Linked DNA regions of Rhizobium sp. N324. The protein of the gene in region 1 binds, or shares a complex with, the protein of each later gene. Links are inferred from orthologs where the notes say so. Each region holds a gene or a part of one and is shown on either strand. Other genes may lie near its edges. The genes, in order: AMK05_RS00840 and dnaN.

What was found.
Region 2: the proteins of AMK05_RS00840 (region 1) and dnaN are in contact, whole or in part, in a cryo-EM structure (PDB 8GIZ), measured with the Escherichia coli proteins. The link is inferred for Rhizobium sp. N324 from one-to-one orthologs.

Annotation. Positions count from the first base shown.
Region 1 is NZ_CP013630.1:180,711-189,302, reverse strand. Bases 2,919-5,888 are described here. They hold AMK05_RS00840 (DNA polymerase III subunit gamma/tau), read left to right. Parts: upstream 2,919-3,449; coding sequence 3,450-5,327; downstream 5,328-5,888. Other genes in these bases: AMK05_RS00830 (MOSC domain-containing protein), read right to left, coding at 5,757-5,888; AMK05_RS00835 (YbaB/EbfC family nucleoid-associated protein), read left to right, coding at 5,348-5,671; AMK05_RS00850 (HIT domain-containing protein), read right to left, coding at 2,919-3,218. In the rest of the region: AMK05_RS00875 (prephenate dehydratase), read left to right, coding at 1-188; AMK05_RS00870 (VOC family protein), read right to left, coding at 246-614; AMK05_RS00865 (hypothetical protein), read right to left, coding at 748-1,008; AMK05_RS00860 (helix-turn-helix transcriptional regulator), read right to left, coding at 1,155-1,847; nudC (NAD(+) diphosphatase), read right to left, coding at 1,852-2,811; more of AMK05_RS00850, read right to left, coding at 2,808-2,918; more of AMK05_RS00830, read right to left, coding at 5,889-6,374; recombination mediator RecR, read left to right, coding at 6,432-7,037; AMK05_RS00820 (lytic murein transglycosylase), read left to right, coding at 7,253-8,524; AMK05_RS00815 (GNAT family N-acetyltransferase), read right to left, coding at 8,529-8,592. UniProt on the Escherichia coli protein: Part of the beta sliding clamp loading complex, which hydrolyzes ATP to load the beta clamp onto primed DNA to form the DNA replication pre-initiation complex.
Region 2 is NZ_CP013630.1:354,050-362,558, reverse strand. The notes cover bases 1-2,887. They hold dnaN (DNA polymerase III subunit beta), read left to right. Parts: upstream 1-828; coding sequence 829-1,947; downstream 1,948-2,887. Other genes in these bases: AMK05_RS01760 (DUF72 domain-containing protein), read left to right, coding at 2,026-2,887; rsmI (16S rRNA (cytidine(1402)-2'-O)-methyltransferase), read right to left, coding at 1-580. In the rest of the region: more of AMK05_RS01760, read left to right, coding at 2,888-2,937; phospholipid N-methyltransferase PmtA, read left to right, coding at 3,033-3,632; AMK05_RS01750 (histidine phosphatase family protein), read left to right, coding at 3,632-4,213; pyrF (orotidine-5'-phosphate decarboxylase), read left to right, coding at 4,220-4,927; AMK05_RS01740 (DUF1330 domain-containing protein), read left to right, coding at 4,956-5,243; AMK05_RS01735 (complex I NDUFA9 subunit family protein), read left to right, coding at 5,387-6,367; AMK05_RS35060 (hypothetical protein), read left to right, coding at 6,651-6,803; AMK05_RS01730 (undecaprenyl-diphosphate phosphatase), read right to left, coding at 7,046-7,843; AMK05_RS01725 (glutathione S-transferase family protein), read left to right, coding at 8,073-8,509. UniProt on the Escherichia coli protein: Confers DNA tethering and processivity to DNA polymerases and other proteins. Acts as a clamp, forming a ring around DNA (a reaction catalyzed by the clamp-loading complex) which diffuses in an ATP-independent manner freely and bidirectionally along dsDNA.

The DNA.
Region 1 (8,592 bases):
TCAACATGACGAAGCTCGAAAGCTATCAGCTCGGCGGACGATTCGTGGCGACACAGTTCTACGCCGATATCGAAGGCCATCCGAACGACCCGAACGTGCGCCGGGCCTTGGAGGAGCTGCGGTTCTTCTCCGAGAAGGTGCGCATCCTCGGCGTCTACACGGGGCATGCGATGCGAGGCCTGCTTTAGGTCTTTGTTCTATGCATGTGCCCGGAAGCGCTGCACATTCCGGGCACAACATCAGTATTATTTATCCGGCTCACAGACGCGCAGTCGATGACCGTCCGGGTCGAGCACGACGAAGGTCGGGCCGAAATCCAGTTCGGTCAGTTCCTGGGCGATCGGCAGGCCGCGGCCGCGCCAATCCTCATACTGCCGGGCGACGGCATTTTCCCCCGCCACCATGAACGCCACTTCGCCGCGGTTGCCGATGGCGGAGGGCTGCGGCTCGACCTTGCTGCGCCGCCAGAGGCCGAGGGTGAAGCCGCCCTCGAGTGGAAAGGCAACGAAATTCGGCGCTTCCACGGCCGGTTCTCGGTTCAGGAGGTTGCGGTAGAAGCTGGCGCTTTCGCCGGGGTCCTTGACGTAAAGGATTATCAGGTTGGGGCTGGGCATTTTCGGCTCTCCCGTTGATGTGAAATGGTAGGGACGACGGACCCGGCTGCTGCCAATGGATGGCAGCAGGATGTGGGGGCGCTGCAACTGCGGCGCCCCGTTTTCGTCCGGTGGAATGTCAATGGTGATGAATTTAGACTGGAAAACGATTCTCGCGGCGCGGGCCGCGCCCATCCATGAAGCCGAGGTCGCGCTTCAAGGAATCCGGTGTCGATTCCAGATCGAGTTTCGGGCGGCTTCCCCTGGGATTCCGGAGAAAGCCGATGACCAGTCGCAGCAAGCCGGAGCGCGCCGATTGGTGGGCGTCGGCAAAAGTTTCGGCCGAAATCACATCGGCAAAGGTCTCAGCGGTAAAACGCTCGTTGGCGAAATGGATGGCGGGAGGCATTGCCATGATCAGTACTCCTTCCCTAGCGCATCGGCACGATGCGCGGAACCTTGGATGCTACAGCGTCCTTTGCGCGTCCAAAGACGCGCGGCGCTGTAGTGGACTGGTACTGATGATAACGCCGACTGCTGACAGTTTATGGCAGCAGCGTTTCAGTTCTCGAGCGGCACGTCCTGCTCGCGCCATTCCTTGAGGAGAACCGTTCGGCGGCGCGGATAACGCACCTCGTGCAGCGTCATGTCGATAATGCGGTCGGTGCGGAAATGGCGGAAGTCCTGGCGCAACTCGCACCAGGCCATGAGGACCCGCACATGCTCGAAATAGCCGAGTGCGAAAGGCCAGACGCGGCGGCGCGAAATTCGACCCTGCTCGTCGCCATAGTGCAGTTCGAGAATACGCTCCAGACGGATCGCCCGGCGGATCGCCGAAACGTCAGCCTTGTCCTCGTCCCGGCGCTTGGGGCCGACGAAAAGGGCGGCCGAATCGATCATCTCCCGCATATCGGCCGGCAGCACCGCGGCTATCTTGGCCAGCGCATCGGCGCCGGCGCCGGCCAGGCGCGGTTCGGCGGCGCGCGCGACCCAGCGCGAGCCGAGGACCAGCGCTTCCAGTTCCTCCTCGGAGAACATCATCGGTGGCAGCATCAAGCCCGGCCTCAGCACGTAGCCGATCCCGGCTTCGCCTTCGATCATCGCCCCTTGGGCCTGCAGGCTGGCAATGTCGCGATAGAGCGTACGCAGGCTGACGCCGGTCTCCTCGGCAAGCACGGTGCCGGTCACCGGCCGCCGGTAACGCCGAAGCGTCTGGAGCAGCGTCAGCAGCCGTTCCGAGCGGGCGACCGGCATGGTGTTAGCGCTTCCACTCCACCCAGTCGCGCATCAGGCGGTGGGCGATCGCGCCTTTCGGCGGCGAGGCCTTGCCAGTCGCGCTCGGGCGTTCCAGCATCTCGATCGTTTCCTCGCGGGTGAACCAGCGGCAATCCTCGAGTTCGGTCTCGTCGCGGCTGATGTCGGTGGATTTCGCCTCGGCGTAACAGCCGATCATCAGCGAATGCGGCATCGGCCAGGGCTGCGAGGCGTGGTAGCGGATGCGGCCGGTGCGGATGCCCGATTCCTCCAGCGTTTCGCGGCGCACGGCGTTCTCGATGGTCTCGCCGGGTTCGACGAAGCCGGCGAGGCAGGAATACATGCCAGGTGCAAAATGCGGGCTGCGGCCGAGCAGGCAGAGGTCGCGGCTCTCGTCGATCGTCAGCATGATGACGACGGGGTCGGTGCGCGGAAAGATCATGTGTTCGCAGGCGGCGCAGACCCGCTTGTAGCCGCCGATGTGGATCTCCATCGCCGAGCCGCAGCGGCCGCAGAAGCGGTTGTCGCCATTCCAGCGGATGAGGCTCGCGGCCTGGGCGAATTCGCCGAGCAGCACCTCGTCGATCAGCATTTCGCGAAACAAAGTACGGCCGTCGGCAGGCTTGTAATGGCTGGCAAGATCGTCGACGTCGATGCCGACGGGGACGGCGAGCCGCGGCTCGCCCGATTTGCGGTAGCCGAGAAGCACGGTCTCGTCCCAATCCGGCTGCAATTCCTGCAGCTCGTAGCGGGCAAAAAGCGGATCGAGCACCTGGCCGTCATGCTTCAGCACCAGCCTGTCTCTGGCGAAGGCGAAGATATGCGTGCCGTCCCTTGCCAGCGCCTTTTCGACGGAGTGTTCGTCGCGATGCTCGGAATCGCGATTGAGGTCATTGGCGGCAAAAGCCGTGAGATTGCTGGGTTCGGGATGCGGCACATCCGAATCGAAAAGCGAATGACTCATGATGAAAGGGCTTCCCGCAGCTTCGCTATGAATTCGTCTCTCTTTCCGTCCTCGTAGGGTTCCGCGCGCCCGAACCCCCAGACGGGACCCGGCCAATTGGCGTCGCCTTCGAAGCGGGCAATGACATGAACATGAAGCTGGCGGACGATATTGCCAAGAGCCCCGACATTGATTTTTGCAGCACCGGTGATCTCTTTGAGCGCTTTGGCGACGAGGTCCGTCTCGAAGGCGAGCAGCACCTGGTCGAGCGGCGTCAGCTCGAAGATTTCGGTGATATCGGCCCGGCGCGGCACGAGAATGAGCCAGGGCCAGCGGGCATCCCTCGACAATCTGAGATCACAGAGGCCGGTGACCATGACGCTGGTGCTGTCGTTTTCCAGCCGGGGGTCGAGCACGAAACCGTTCAAAAGGCATTCCTCCCATGTTTTCCAACGACTAGCAGTTTTTTCGCATGTTGGCTTGCTTTTGATGACGATATTGCCGATATGTGCATCCGGGAGGTTGGTGGTGGACGAGCCACTCGCCAACCGGGTCAGGTCCGGAAGGAAGCAGCCCTAACGAGCCCGGCACGGGTCATCGTGCCAGCCTCCCACCTTCTCTCCACGAAGTGCCCGACGATCCGGGCGACAAGCAGGGCGATGAGCGACACCGAGCGACAATCAAAAGATGCCGCCTCGACGGGCACCGGATACCGGGTGCTGGCTCGCAAATACCGCCCCAAGGATTTCACGGACCTGATGGTCGGCCAGGAGCCGATGGTCCGCACCCTGACCAATGCCTTCGAGACCGGCCGCATCGCCCAGGCCTATATGCTGACCGGCGTGCGCGGCGTCGGCAAGACGACGACGGCACGCATCCTGGCGCGGGCGCTGAACTACAAGACGTCGGAGATCGACAAACCGACGATCGACCTTCGCACCCCCGGCGAGCACTGCCAGGCGATCATGGAAGGCCGGCATGTCGACGTGATCGAGATGGACGCGGCCTCCCATACCGGTATCGACGATATAAGAGAGATCATCGAGCAGGTGCGCTACCGCCCGGTTTCGGCGCGTTACAAGGTCTATATCATCGACGAAGTGCACATGCTCTCGACGCAGGCCTTCAACGGCCTGCTGAAGACGCTCGAAGAGCCGCCTGAGCATGTGAAATTCATCTTCGCCACCACCGAAATCCGCAAGGTGCCGATCACGGTGCTGTCGCGCTGCCAGCGCTTCGACCTGCGCCGCATCAGCGCGTCGGATCTCGTCGGGCTGTTTTCGACGATCGCCGCCAAGGAAGGCATCGAGGCCGAACCGGATGCGCTGGCAATGATCGCACGCGCGGCCGAAGGCTCGGCGCGCGACGGCCTGTCGCTGCTCGACCAGGCGATCGCCCATGGCGCCGGCGCCGTGCAGGCGGAAGCCGTGCGCGGGATGCTCGGCCTTGCCGACCGCGCCCGGATCGTCGATCTGTTCCAGCATGTCGTCAAGGGTGATGTGGCCGCAGCCCTCGGCGAATTTCAGAGCCAGTACGAGGCCGGCGCCAATCCGGTGGTGGTGCTGACCGATCTTGCCGATTTCACCCATCTGGTGACGCGGCTGAAATATGTGCCGGATGCGGCAAACGACCCTTCGCTCAGCGAAGTCGAGCGCACCAAGGCGGCGGAATTCGCCAAGGGCGTCGCGGTGACGACGCTGTCGCGCATCTGGCAGATGCTGCTGAAGGGCATTCCGGAAACGGAAGGCTCGTCGCGGACGGCGGGTGCGGCCGAAATGGTGCTGATCCGGCTCACGCATGCGGCGCATCTGCCGGCGCCCGAGGATGCAGCGCGGCGGCTTGCCGAATTTTCCGCCGACAATGCCGGCCCGCGGCCCGCCTCCCCGCCTTCCGGCAATGGCGGCGGCGGCACGCGCGTTCCCTATCAAAGCAGCGTCGCGGCGCGCGCGCCGGAAATCGCGCCCGGCAAGCCGCAGGCGTCCGCGCCGGTGGCGATGCTGCGCGCCGTGCCCAGCAGCCAGCCGGAGACCATGCCAGTCGGCCGGATCGAGACGAAACCGGCGGAGACACCGAAGCCGCTCGTCCCGGTCAATTCGATCAGTGATATCGTCGATCTCGCCGCCGAAAAACGGGACGTCAAGCTGAAGGCACTGGTGCGCAACTTCGTGCGGCCCGTCCGCATCGAATCCGGGCGGCTGGATGTGAACCTCACCGAGGGCGCACCGGGCACGCTGCTGAACGAGCTTGCCGTCAAACTGAAGGAATGGACGGGCATCCACTGGATCGTCAGCACCAGCCGCGAAGAAGGCGGACCGACGATGGTGGAGGCGGAAGCCAAGGCACAGCAACAGCGCGTCAGCGATGCCCGCCAGGACCCGGATGTCGCGGCGATCCTGGCGCAGTTTCCGGGCGCCAAGATCATCGACGTGCGCGTCAGGGCGCCGACGCCCGAGGAAGAAGCGGAAGAGGCGACGCCGCCTGCCGCCGCCGAATCGGAAGACGGTGATATCCTGCCCGGCGACGATATAGAATTCTGATTTCAAGAAGGAGCGAGACGATGCGCGACATCATGGGCATGATGGGCAAAGTCAAGGAAATGCAGGCCAAGATGGAGCAGATGCAGGCGGAGATCGCCGAGCTCACGGCCGAAGGCAAGGCGGGCGGCGGCCTCGTCACCGCCGTCATCTCGGGCAAGGGCGAGCTGAAGAGCCTGAAGATCGACCCGTCGCTGTTCAAGGAAGACGATGTCGAGATCCTCGAGGACCTGATCGTCGCCGCCCACAAGGACGCCAAGGACAAGGCCGAGGCGCTCGCCGCCGAAAAGACCAAGGCACTGACCGCCGGCCTGCCGATTCCACCCGGTTTCAAGCTGCCGTTCTGACAGCCGGCGATTCAATCTTTACTTTCACCACTGTTGCGATGGACGATGTAACAATCGCGTTCGCGACGCACCGGCAAGCCTGCGCCTACCGTTGCGCGTCAAGCATCGCGCGCAACTTGTAGTGAATAGGAGCAGCGAGATATCGCGCCCGGTCCGCCTCCGAAAGCCGTCGGCCAAAAGTTTCCATCAGTTCCGCCATTGTGACTTTTTCGCCGGGAAAGGACTGATGCTCCACCGGCATTCCGGCTTCGGCGACGCCGCCGCGGATGACGCGACAATAGATGCCGGGACGGGCGGCCACGGTATAACGTTTGACGAATTTCGGATCGGCCATCCTGGCGGCGAAGGTGGCGCAGGGAATGCGGCAGGCGCTGACCTCGAGGACGAGATCGCCTGAGACGAACCGGTCGCCGACGGCAACGTCGCGATTGTCGAGGTCTGAGATCACCATGTTTTCGCCGAACGTGCCTGACTCGTACGGACGGCCGAGTTGCTGCGTCCACCAATCGAGCGTCAGCGATCCCTCGATATAGACGGCCTGGTCGACGCCGCCATGGTGTTTGCGGTTGCAGATGGCATCGCCGACCAGCCCTTCGGCATCGATCATCACCGCGCCGTTGACGGCATGTTTGAAGATGCCGGTCTTGTAGCTCTTGCCCGGCAGCCGTTCCGGATTGCCGATGCATAGCGCCTGGATTTTCATGGGACGGCCGATCCTTCCGCGATTCCGTTTTCGCTGCATATCAGTTAAGAACGGCGCATGGCAAAACGAGTCACCGGCCCCGAAATCGAAAAACTCATCCAGCTTCTGGCAAAGGTGCCGGGCCTCGGGCCGCGCTCGGCGCGCCGGGCTGCACTGCACCTTATCAAGAAGAAGGACCAGTTGCTGGGGCCACTGTCGAATGCGATGGGCGAGGCTTACGACAAGGTGAAGATCTGCTCGCGCTGCGGCAATGTCGATACCGTCGATCCCTGCACCGTCTGCACCGACACGCAGCGCGATCAATCCATCATCATCGTCGTCGAAGACGTCTCCGACCTCTGGGCGCTGGAGCGGGCCGGCGCGATGAACGCCGCCTATCACGTGCTCGGCGGCACGCTGTCGCCGCTCGACGGGATCGGGCCCGACGATCTGAATATTCGCGGCCTGATCGACCGGATCGGCGAAGGCGGCATCCGGGAGCTGATCATCGCGGTCAACGCCACCGTCGAGGGACAGACGACCGCGCATTACATCACCGACCAATTGCAGGGGCTTGAGGTGAAGATCACCCGGCTGGCGCATGGCGTGCCGGTCGGCGGCGAACTCGATTATCTCGACGAGGGCACGCTGGCGGCGGCCCTTCGGGCGCGGACGGTGATATGAGGGATTTGTATATGTCGAAAGATACCCCCCTCTGCCCTGCCGGGCCCGGGGTCGAGCCGCGGGTCTCGACCCGTCCTTCGGACCCCCACAAGGGGGGAGATCGGCAAGTTTCACCGGCGTCGCGAAATCTTGACCGCGTGCCAGGCGGCGGCGATCTGCAGCGTTTGGTTCGGACGAGAGGGTGCCCCCAGCCGATCTCCCCCCTTGTGGGGGAGATGTCCGGCAGGACAGAGGGGGGTGTTCCACGACGGCTGCGGATACTCGCATTGGCGATAATGACCGCCGTCCTCCCTCTCCCCTCATATGCAGCCCCTTCGAAAGCCGACGTCGAGGCGCAGTTCGAGACCTGGGTGCAGAAGGATCTCTGGCCCGAGGCGAAAGCGAACGGTATTTCCGAGAAGACCTTCAAGGCGGCCTTCTCCGGCATTGAGCTGAACTGGAACCTGCCCGATCTCGCCCCGCCTGGTTTCCCGCCACCGAAGGAGCAGAAGCAGACGCAGGCGGAGTTTTCCTCGCCCGGTCCCTATTTCAACGAGGACCATCTGAAGAGGCTTGCCGCAACCGGGCGCGGCTTTGCCGCGCAATATGGCTCGACGCTGAAGCGGATCGAGAAGACCTATGGCGTGCCGGGCTCGATCGTGCTGGCCATCTGGGGCCGGGAGACCGGCTTCGGCGCTGCGAAGATCCCGAATCCGGCGATCGAGGTGCTGGCGACCAAGGCCTTCATGTCGACGCGCAAGGAGATGTTCCGCACCGAACTGATGGCGGCGCTGCATATTCTCGACGGCGGCGACGTGACGCCTGCCGAGTTCAAGGGTTCGTGGGCCGGCGCGCTCGGCCAGCCGCAGTTCATGCCGACGAGCTATCTGAAATATGCGGTCGATTTCGACGGCGACGGCCACCGCAATATCTGGACTTCGGTGCCGGATACGCTTGCCTCGATCGCCAACTATCTGGTCAAGAAGGGCTGGCAGCGCGACCGCGACTGGGGCTTCGAGGTGTCGATACCAGCGGCGGTCTCCTGCGCCCAGGAGGGGCCGGATCTGGCAAAGCCGCTGTCGCACTGGGCCTCGCTCGGCATCGACCGCATCTCCGGCAAGGGCTTTCCCGCCGGCGAGCTAAAAGCGCAAAGCATGATGCTGGTGCCGGCCGGCCGTGACGGGCCCGAATTCATCGTCACGCCGAATTTCTATATCATCAAGGAATATAATAATTCCGATCTCTACGCGCTCTATATCGGCAATCTCGCCGATCGGATCGCCTATAATGGCGGCGCCTTTCAAGGCCGATGGGGCGATGTCGGCAAGATGCTGCGCTCCGATGTCGCCGCCATGCAGAAGGCGCTGGAGCGGCAGGGCTACGATGTCGGCGGCCCCGACGGCCTGCCGGGTTACAAGACCCGGCGTTCGATCGGTGAATGGCAGGCGAAGAACGGCATGACGCCGACCTGCTTTCCCGAGGCGACGATGAAGGGCAAGCTGAAGTAGTTGTTCAGAGCGTGCGCTTCAGCCCTTCGTGGCTCGCCACGAAACCGAGCCTCTCGTAGAAGCGAATC
Region 2 (8,509 bases), 180 kb from region 1 along the record:
CGCCGATGCGATGCGGCGATTCAAAGAAGATCAGTGTCGCGGGGGCCGCGGCAAGTTCGCCGAGACGGTCGCGGCGGGCCTTGTCCTTGACCGGCAGGAAGCCGGCGAACAGAAAGGCGTCGTTCGGCAGGCCGGAGCCGACAAGGGCTGCAAGCGGAGCCGAGGCGCCGGGAATGGGAATGACGCGGTAACCTGCCGTAATCGCCTGCTGCGCCAGCCGATAGCCGGGATCGGAGACCAGCGGCGTGCCGGCATCCGACACCAGTGCCACCGAGCGGCCGGCCTCCAGCGCCTGGAGGAGCCGCGGGCCGGCCTCGTCGGCATTGTATTCGTGATAGGCGAAGGGGCGGTTCTGGATGCCGTAGCGGTCGAGCAGCACACGGGTGACGCGCGTATCCTCGCAAGCGAGCACATCGGCGCCGGCCAGTGTTTCCAGCGCCCGCAGCGTGATATCGCCGAGATTGCCGATCGGGGTGGCGACCAGATAGAGCGCCGGTTCCAGCGGCCGCGCCGGTACCGCCATATTGTGCAGGCGGAAGCTTCGCCGGGTGGCGGCCTGCTCTGTCGTTTCCTCATTCATGCCATTTGCTTTCGTCCCGCCGTCGTCGCGCCTTTATGGGCGAGCGGCACGGCTTCGGCAAGGGTTCGGATTTCTGTGAGAATTGCCCGGGAAAACCGCAAATGCAGGCGCTTGGCTCTCCATGCCTCTTGCAATCCGATGCTGAAGTCTGCCATTTTGCCCGTCCACTCCTCCGGTCTCAGGCCGGGAAAGCATTCTTCGGGTGCTCGATGCGCCCGGACAGTCACGGTCGAAAGCGGTAGCATTCCATGCGTATTACTATTGAGCGGTCAAACCTGTTGAAATCGCTGAACCACGTGCACCGCGTGGTCGAACGTCGCAACACGATCCCGATCCTGTCCAACGTATTGCTGAAGGCCGACGGCCAGAACCTCGACATGAAGGCGACCGACCTCGACCTCGAAATCACCGAGGCGACGCCGGCCAGCGTCGAACAAGCAGGCGCCACCACCGTTCCGGCCCATCTTCTCTACGATATCGTGCGCAAGCTTCCCGACGGCTCGGAAGTGCTGCTCGCCACCAGCACCGACGGCGGCTCGATGACCGTGCAGTCCGGCCGCTCGAAATTCTCGCTGCAGTGCCTGCCGGAATCCGACTTTCCCGATCTGACCGCCGGCACCTTCACGCATTCCTTCAAGCTGAAGGCGACCGACCTGAAGATGCTGATCGACCGCACACAGTTTGCGATCTCGACCGAGGAGACGCGCTATTATCTCAACGGCATCTTCTTCCACACGATCGAGAGCAATGGCGACCTGAAGCTCAGGGCGGTCGCCACCGACGGCCACCGGCTGGCACGCGCCGATGTCGATGCGCCCTCCGGCTCGGAAGGCATGCCCGGCATCATCATTCCGCGCAAGACTGTGGGAGAATTGCAGAAGCTGGTCGACAATCCGGAGGTGACGGTGACCGTCGAGGTCTCCGATGCCAAGATCCGACTGACCATCGGCTCGATCGTCATGACCTCGAAGCTGATCGACGGCACCTTCCCGGATTACCAGCGGGTCATCCCGACGGGCAACGACAAGGAAATGCGCGTCGATTGCACGACCTTCGCGCAGGCCGTCGACCGTGTTTCCACCATTTCGTCCGAGCGAGGCCGCGCCGTGAAGCTGGCACTGTCCGAAGGGCAGCTGATGCTGACCGTCAACAATCCGGATTCCGGCAGCGCCACCGAGGAAGTCGCCGTCGGTTACGATACGGATGCGATGGAAATCGGCTTCAATGCCAAATACCTGCTCGACATCACCGCGCAGCTTTCCGGCGAGCAAGCGATCTTCCTGCTGGCCGATGCCGGCTCGCCGACGCTGATCCGCGACACGGCGGGCGACGATGCGCTCTACGTGCTGATGCCGATGCGCGTCTGACGGGAACGAAGGCCGCCCGGCTCCGTTTTTCCTCCTGTTAAGCGGAGGATTGCTCCTCCCGTAAAAACGGAGGATCCGATGACGAAAAAGACGGGAACGGTGCGCATCGGCGTATCCGGCTGGACCTATGCGCCCTGGCGCGGCCAATTCTATCCGGAAGGCCTGCCGCAGAAGCAGGAACTTTCCTATGCCGCCCGGCGCTTCCCGTCGATCGAGATCAACGGCACCTTCTACAGCCTGCAGCGTTCGGACAGCTTCGGCCGCTGGCGCGACGAAACACCCGAGAATTTCGTCTTCGCGGTCAAGGGGCCGCGCTTCATCACCCATATGCTGCGGCTGCGCGAGATCGAGACGGCGCTCGCCAATTTTCTCGCCTCCGGCCTGCTGCGGCTTGGCCCCAAGCTTGGGCCGATCCTCTGGCAATTCCCGCCGAACATGGCCTTCGACCCCGATCTTTTCGAAAATTTCCTGGCGCTGCTGCCGCAGCACCGCGATGCGGCTGAAGCACTCGCCAAGCGGCATGACGGGCACGTCAAAGGCCGCGCCTGGCTTCGAAGCGACGGCGATCAGCCGCTCCGCCACGCGCTGGAAATCCGCCACGACAGCTTCCGCTCTCCTGCCTTCATCGAGATGCTCCGGCGACATAATGTCGCCCTCGTCTGCGCCGACACGGTGGAATGGCCATTGCTGATGGATATCACCGCCGATTTCGTTTATTGCCGCCTACATGGTTCCGAACAACTCTATGTCAGCGGCTATGAGGACGAGGCACTCGACCTATGGGCCGAACGCGTCCGCGCCTGGGCAACCGGCGGAGAACCGAAAAATGCGACGCGGGTGCTGGCGCCGCTCGCAGCGTCCAACAAGGGCCGCGACGTCTATCTCTATTTCGACAATACCGACAAGAAGCTGCGCGCGCCTGTCGACGCCGAGCATCTCAGCCAAAGGCTTGCCGGTCTCGTGCCGCGATCGGCGCCGAAAGCCGCATGAGTTGTTGATGCCGATGTCCTTGTTGCGAAAATCCTTGTCCCGACAGCGACAAGCGGCATACTAAGACAATCGATCAACATGCGGATGGGTGGAGAATGCGCTTAAGGGTCAAGGTCAAGGAACACTTCGGCAAGAAATTCGATGAGGAAATTCGTTTCTTCCGGGGCATGATGCAGGGGCCGAAGACGGTCGGCTCGATCGTGCCGACCTCGTCGATCACCGCCAAGCGCATGGCAAGCGTCATCGACATGCATTCCGGGCTGCCGGTGCTGGAGCTTGGCCCGGGCACGGGCGCCATCACCAAGGCGATCCTCGGCCGCGGCGTGAAGCCGGACAATCTGGTGGCGATCGAATATTCGACGGATTTCCACCAGCATCTGCAGCGCGCCTATCCCGGCGTCCACTTCATCAATGGCGATGCCTTCGATCTGCAGGCGACGCTGGGTGCATTCGGCGACCGGACGTTCGATTGTGTCATCTCCTGCATTCCGCTCCTGAACTTCCCGATGGCGATGCGCGTCTCGCTGCTCGAAAGCCTGCTCGACCGCCTGCCGCCGGGGCGGCCGGTGGTGCAGATCTCCTATGGCGCGATCTCGCCGATCGCCGCCAATCCCGACCGCTACCATATTCAGCATTTCGACTTCGTCATGCGCAACATTCCGCCAGCGCAGCTCTGGATCTACAGGCGCGGCTGATGTTCGGGCTCTATATCACCCATCCGCAGGTGAGGATCGACGCCAATGTGCCGGTGCCGAAATGGGGGCTTTCCGATCTCGGCGCGGCGCGGGCGCGCAAAGCCGCCGAGAGCGGCTGGGTGCGGCAATTGCGGCGCATCATCTCCAGCGACGAGACCAAGGCGATCGAGACGGCCGAAATTCTGGCGGCAGCCTCCGGCGTGACGATCGAGATCGTCCACGGCATGCACGAGAACGACCGTTCGGCCACCGGCTTCCTGCCGCCGCCGCAATTCGAGGAAGCGGCCGACTGGTTCTTCGCCCATCCGGAAGAAAGCTTCAAAGGCTGGGAGCGCGCCGTCGACGCGCAGGCCCGCATCGTTACGGCGGTGAAGACCGTTCTTGCCACACATGATGCGGCAGCCCCGATCGCCTTCGTCGGCCATGGCGGCGTCGGCACGCTGCTCAAATGCCACCTGGCCGGCAGACCGATCGGCCGCGACCGCGACCAGCCGGGCGGCGGCGGCAATCTCTATGCTTTCGGCCTTGCGGATCTGGCCCTGACATGCGACTGGACACCCATCGAAGACTGGCGGGGGTGACTTGAAATGGACGCACGCGAGCGGCTGATCGTCGGCCTGGATGTTCCAACGATCGGCGAAGCGGAAAAACTGGTTTCCATGCTCGGCGACGACATTCTCTTCTATAAGATCGGCTATCAGCTGGTCTTTGCCGGCGGGCTGGAATTTGCCCGCGATCTTGCGGCAAGCGGCAAGAAGATCTTCCTCGACATGAAGCTGCTCGACATCGACAACACCGTTGCCTCAGGCGTCGAGAACATTGCCAAGATGGGCATGTCGATGCTGACGCTGCATGCCTATCCCAAGGCGATGAAGGCCGCGGTCGAGGCGGCCGCCGGCTCCGGCCTCTGCCTGCTCGGCGTCACCGTGCTGACCTCGATGGATGCCGAAGACCTTGCCGACGCCGGCTACAGCCAGGATCCGCACAGCCTGGTGCTGCGCCGCGCCGGGCAGGCGCGCGCCGCCGGCATGGGCGGCATCGTCTGCTCGGCGGCCGAGGCGGCCGAGGTGCGCGAGATCGTCGGACCCGACATGGCGATCGTCACGCCCGGCATTCGCCCGACGGGCAGCGAGCATGGCGACCAGAAGCGGGTGATGACGCCGTTCGATGCGCTGAAGGCGGGGGCGACGCATCTCGTCGTTGCCCGGCCGATCGTCAAGGCGCCCGATCCCCGGCATGCCGCTCGCGCCGTGCTCAACGAAATGGTTGCCGCGCGCTGGCCGGCAAACCGCTGACAGACAGCAACGCAAAAGGGAGAAGACCATGGCTAAGGGATATTGGATCGCCCGCGTCGATGTTCGCGATGCCGAGCGCTACAAGGATTATGTGGCGGCGGCGAAGCCCGCCTTCGAAAAATACGGCGCAAATTTCCTGGCACGCGGCGGCGCCTTGACCGAACTCGAGGGCAAGGCGCGCGCCCGCAACGTGGTGATCGAATTCCCCTCGATGCAGCATGCGGTCGACTGCTACAATTCACCGGAATACCAGATCGCCGCCAAAATCCGCCAGGAAGTGGCGGATGCGGAGATGGTCGTCGTCGAAGGCATCTAGAGCGCCATGCGTCCTTTCGCACGATGCGTCAGGCGAGTTCGCATTCGCAAAAACTGACGGTGCGAGAGGCCTTCCCGTCGCGCCGGGATTGGGCTAAGACGGTGCCGATACAGCATCCTGCCAAGCCTTTCGAGGAACCTGCCATGACCCTTGCCAACCTGCCGCCGCTCGTCACCGTGTTCGGAGGGTCCGGCTTCGTGGGCAGGCACGTCGTTCGGGCGCTCGCCAAACGCGGCTATCGCATCCGCGTCGCCGTGCGCCGTCCCGATCTCGCCGGTTTCCTGCAGCCGCTCGGCAATGTCGGGCAGATCTCCTTCGTCCAGGCAAACCTGCGTTATCGCAATTCGATCGACCGCGCCGTCGACGGTGCCGATCATGTCGTCAACTGCGTCGGCATTCTGCACGAGACCGGCCGCAACACCTTCGACGCCGTGCAGGAATTCGGCGCGCGCGCGGTTGCTGAAGCGGCACGCGGCGTTGGCGCCACGCTCGCCCATATTTCAGCCATCGGCGCCAATGCCCAGTCCGAGTCCGGCTATGGCCGCACCAAGGGCCGCGCCGAAACCGCCATACTCTCCGTCAAGCCCGATGCGGTGATCTTCCGCCCGTCGATCGTCTTCGGCCCGGAGGACAGCTTCTTTAACAAGTTTGCCGACATGGCCCGCATGTCGCCGGTCCTGCCGCTCATCGGCGGCGGCAAAACGAAATTCCAACCCGTCTATGTCGAGGATGTCGCCGAGGCCGTCGCCCGCGCCGTCGACGGCAAGGTCGCCGGTGGCAAGGTCTATGAGCTTGGCGGGCCCGAGGTGCTGAGCTTCCGCGAATGTCTCGAGACGATGCTGAAGGTGACGTGCCGCAAAAACCCGCTGGTCTCCCTGCCCTTCGGTATAGCGTCGATGATCGGCAGCATCGCGTCGCTGATCCCCTTCATAACGCCGCCGGTCACGCCGGATCAGGTGCGCATGCTGAAGCACGACAACATCGTTTCCGCTGCGGCCGAGGCGGAAGGTCGTACGTTGCAGGGCCTCGGCATTGCGCCGACCATGGCCGCATCGGTGCTCGGCTCCTATCTTGTGCATTATCGTCCGCACGGCCAGTATACCGGCACCGGCAAGGCCGCCTGACCAATTTGTTGAACCGTCGGAACGACGCCGTTCGCGCATGCCGCGGACGGCGTTTTCTTTTGCCGGTTCAAGCAAAGCCGGCGCAAGTTTGAAATGTTGTTGTGCCAGTCAGACCAAGTGCCGTTGCATAAAAGACGCATCGGAAATTTTGTGGAATTAACGCCAAATTTAGCAGGAACGTTTATTGCTATTTGCCATTCCACTGACTACCAAGCCCGCGCGTCTTCCAACGGACTCAACGCTTGGGATCGCGTGCGGCAATCACTGTGAAAGGCATTTCTCGATGGGCAAGTCAATCGCGCTCCTGTTTGCGTGTGCGGCGCTGGTTATCCTCGCAGGCTCCTTCGTTGCGTCCGGCTCGGTCGCAGCAGTGAAGGGCGGCTGTTCGCCGGCCTACGGCGTCGATCCTTGCTCGACGGCTTCGATCAGCCATTGACGAAAGGCCGGCCTCCCGCCGGCATCTTTCATAAAGACACGTAGCGGTCGGAGCGCCTGAAGCAGGACGCTCCATAATGAACGCCCGGTCTTGCCCGCTTCAAAACAGCAGCAGGCACCTACCTCTTTTTATTGTTATCTGACGGCGCCCTCAGCTGGCAATCGCATGCCTGCCCGCAAGCTCGACGCGGCAAATTGCATTCGCGCCGGGGCGCGGCGCGAATGCAAATGCGTTGGGATGCCTCAGCCGATCAAGCCGGTTGCGGCCATGCCGAGCAGCAACACGCCGAGAATGATGCGGTAGACGGCAAACAGCGTGAACCGGTTGCTTCTGATATAGGCCAGCAGCCATTTGACGGCGATGAACGCGACGATGGTGGAAACGACGAAGGCGATGCCGAGTGCGGTCCAGTCTTCGTTTGCCGCGCCGCCATCCTTGAAGGTCTTCAGCAATTCATAGCCGCTCGCCGCATACATGGTGGGAATGCCGACGAGAAAGGCGAATTCGGTTGCTGCGGCGCGGTTGCCGGTGCCGGCCAGCATGGCGACGAAGATCGTGGCGCCGGAGCGCGAGGTTCCCGGGAAGACACCGGCGACGATCTGGGCGATGCCGACCAGGATGGCGACGAGCCAGGTGATCTCCTTATGGGGGGCTTTGCGTGCCGCAGCCCATTCGGCAAAGATCATCCAGAAACCGCCGATGATCAGCGCCCAGGCAATCGGCGTCGCGGTCTCCGGCAGTTCGAAGCCGAGCTTTTTGACGATAAGTCCGAGAATCGCAGTGATGAGAAAGGCGACGATCAGCTTGGCGGCATAATCGCGATTCTCAGGCTCCCGCCAGCCAAGCACCAGATCCAGCAGCCGACGCCAGTAGATGATGGTGACGGCGAGGATGGCGCCGGCCTGGATGACGATGTTGAACATGTCCGACCGGTGGCCGAGCCATTGCTCCGCAATGATCAGATGGCCGGTGCTCGAGATCGGCAGAAATTCGGTAATCCCCTCGATGATACCGAGAAGCGCAGCATTGATATAATCCATACATTGTCTCCGTTTAAAGGTCGGTCGGGCCTGACCGCTTGGGTCGATCAGGCCGCCGCTTCCATTCGTTCGTTAGACCGTATCTCGCCATTGTCAGATGGCGTAAAATCCGATTCGCTTGTATTGGCGGGGCCAAGCTCCTATAGCTTCAACCAATGAGTCATGACTAGGGCGCTATAACTGAGCTGCCACACAGTCCTGTAACAGCAATCACGAAGCTCGAGTATCGATGCCCACGCTTTATCATCATCCCATGTCATCCGCATCTCGCTTCGTCCGGCTGATCCTGGCCGAATACGGCTATCAGGCGGATCTGATCGAGGAGCAGACATGGGAGAAACGCAGGGATTTCCTGGCGCTCAACCCGGCCGGCACGCTGCCTGTTTATGTCGACGACAGCATGCGGGCGCTCTGCGGCGCGACCGTCATTTCCGAATACCTGGATGAGACGCATGGCGTGTTGAAGCGCGACCGGCGGCTGCTCGCCGAGGACCCTTTCCAGCGGGCGGAAATCCGCCGGCTGAGCGAGTGGTTCATGCAGAAGATGGAAAACGACGTGACCAAGCCGCTCGCCCGCGAGCGGGTCTACAAGTTGCAGATGACATCAGATCAGGGCGGCGGCGCGCCGGATTCGAAGATTTTACGCACGGCCCGCGCGAATATCCG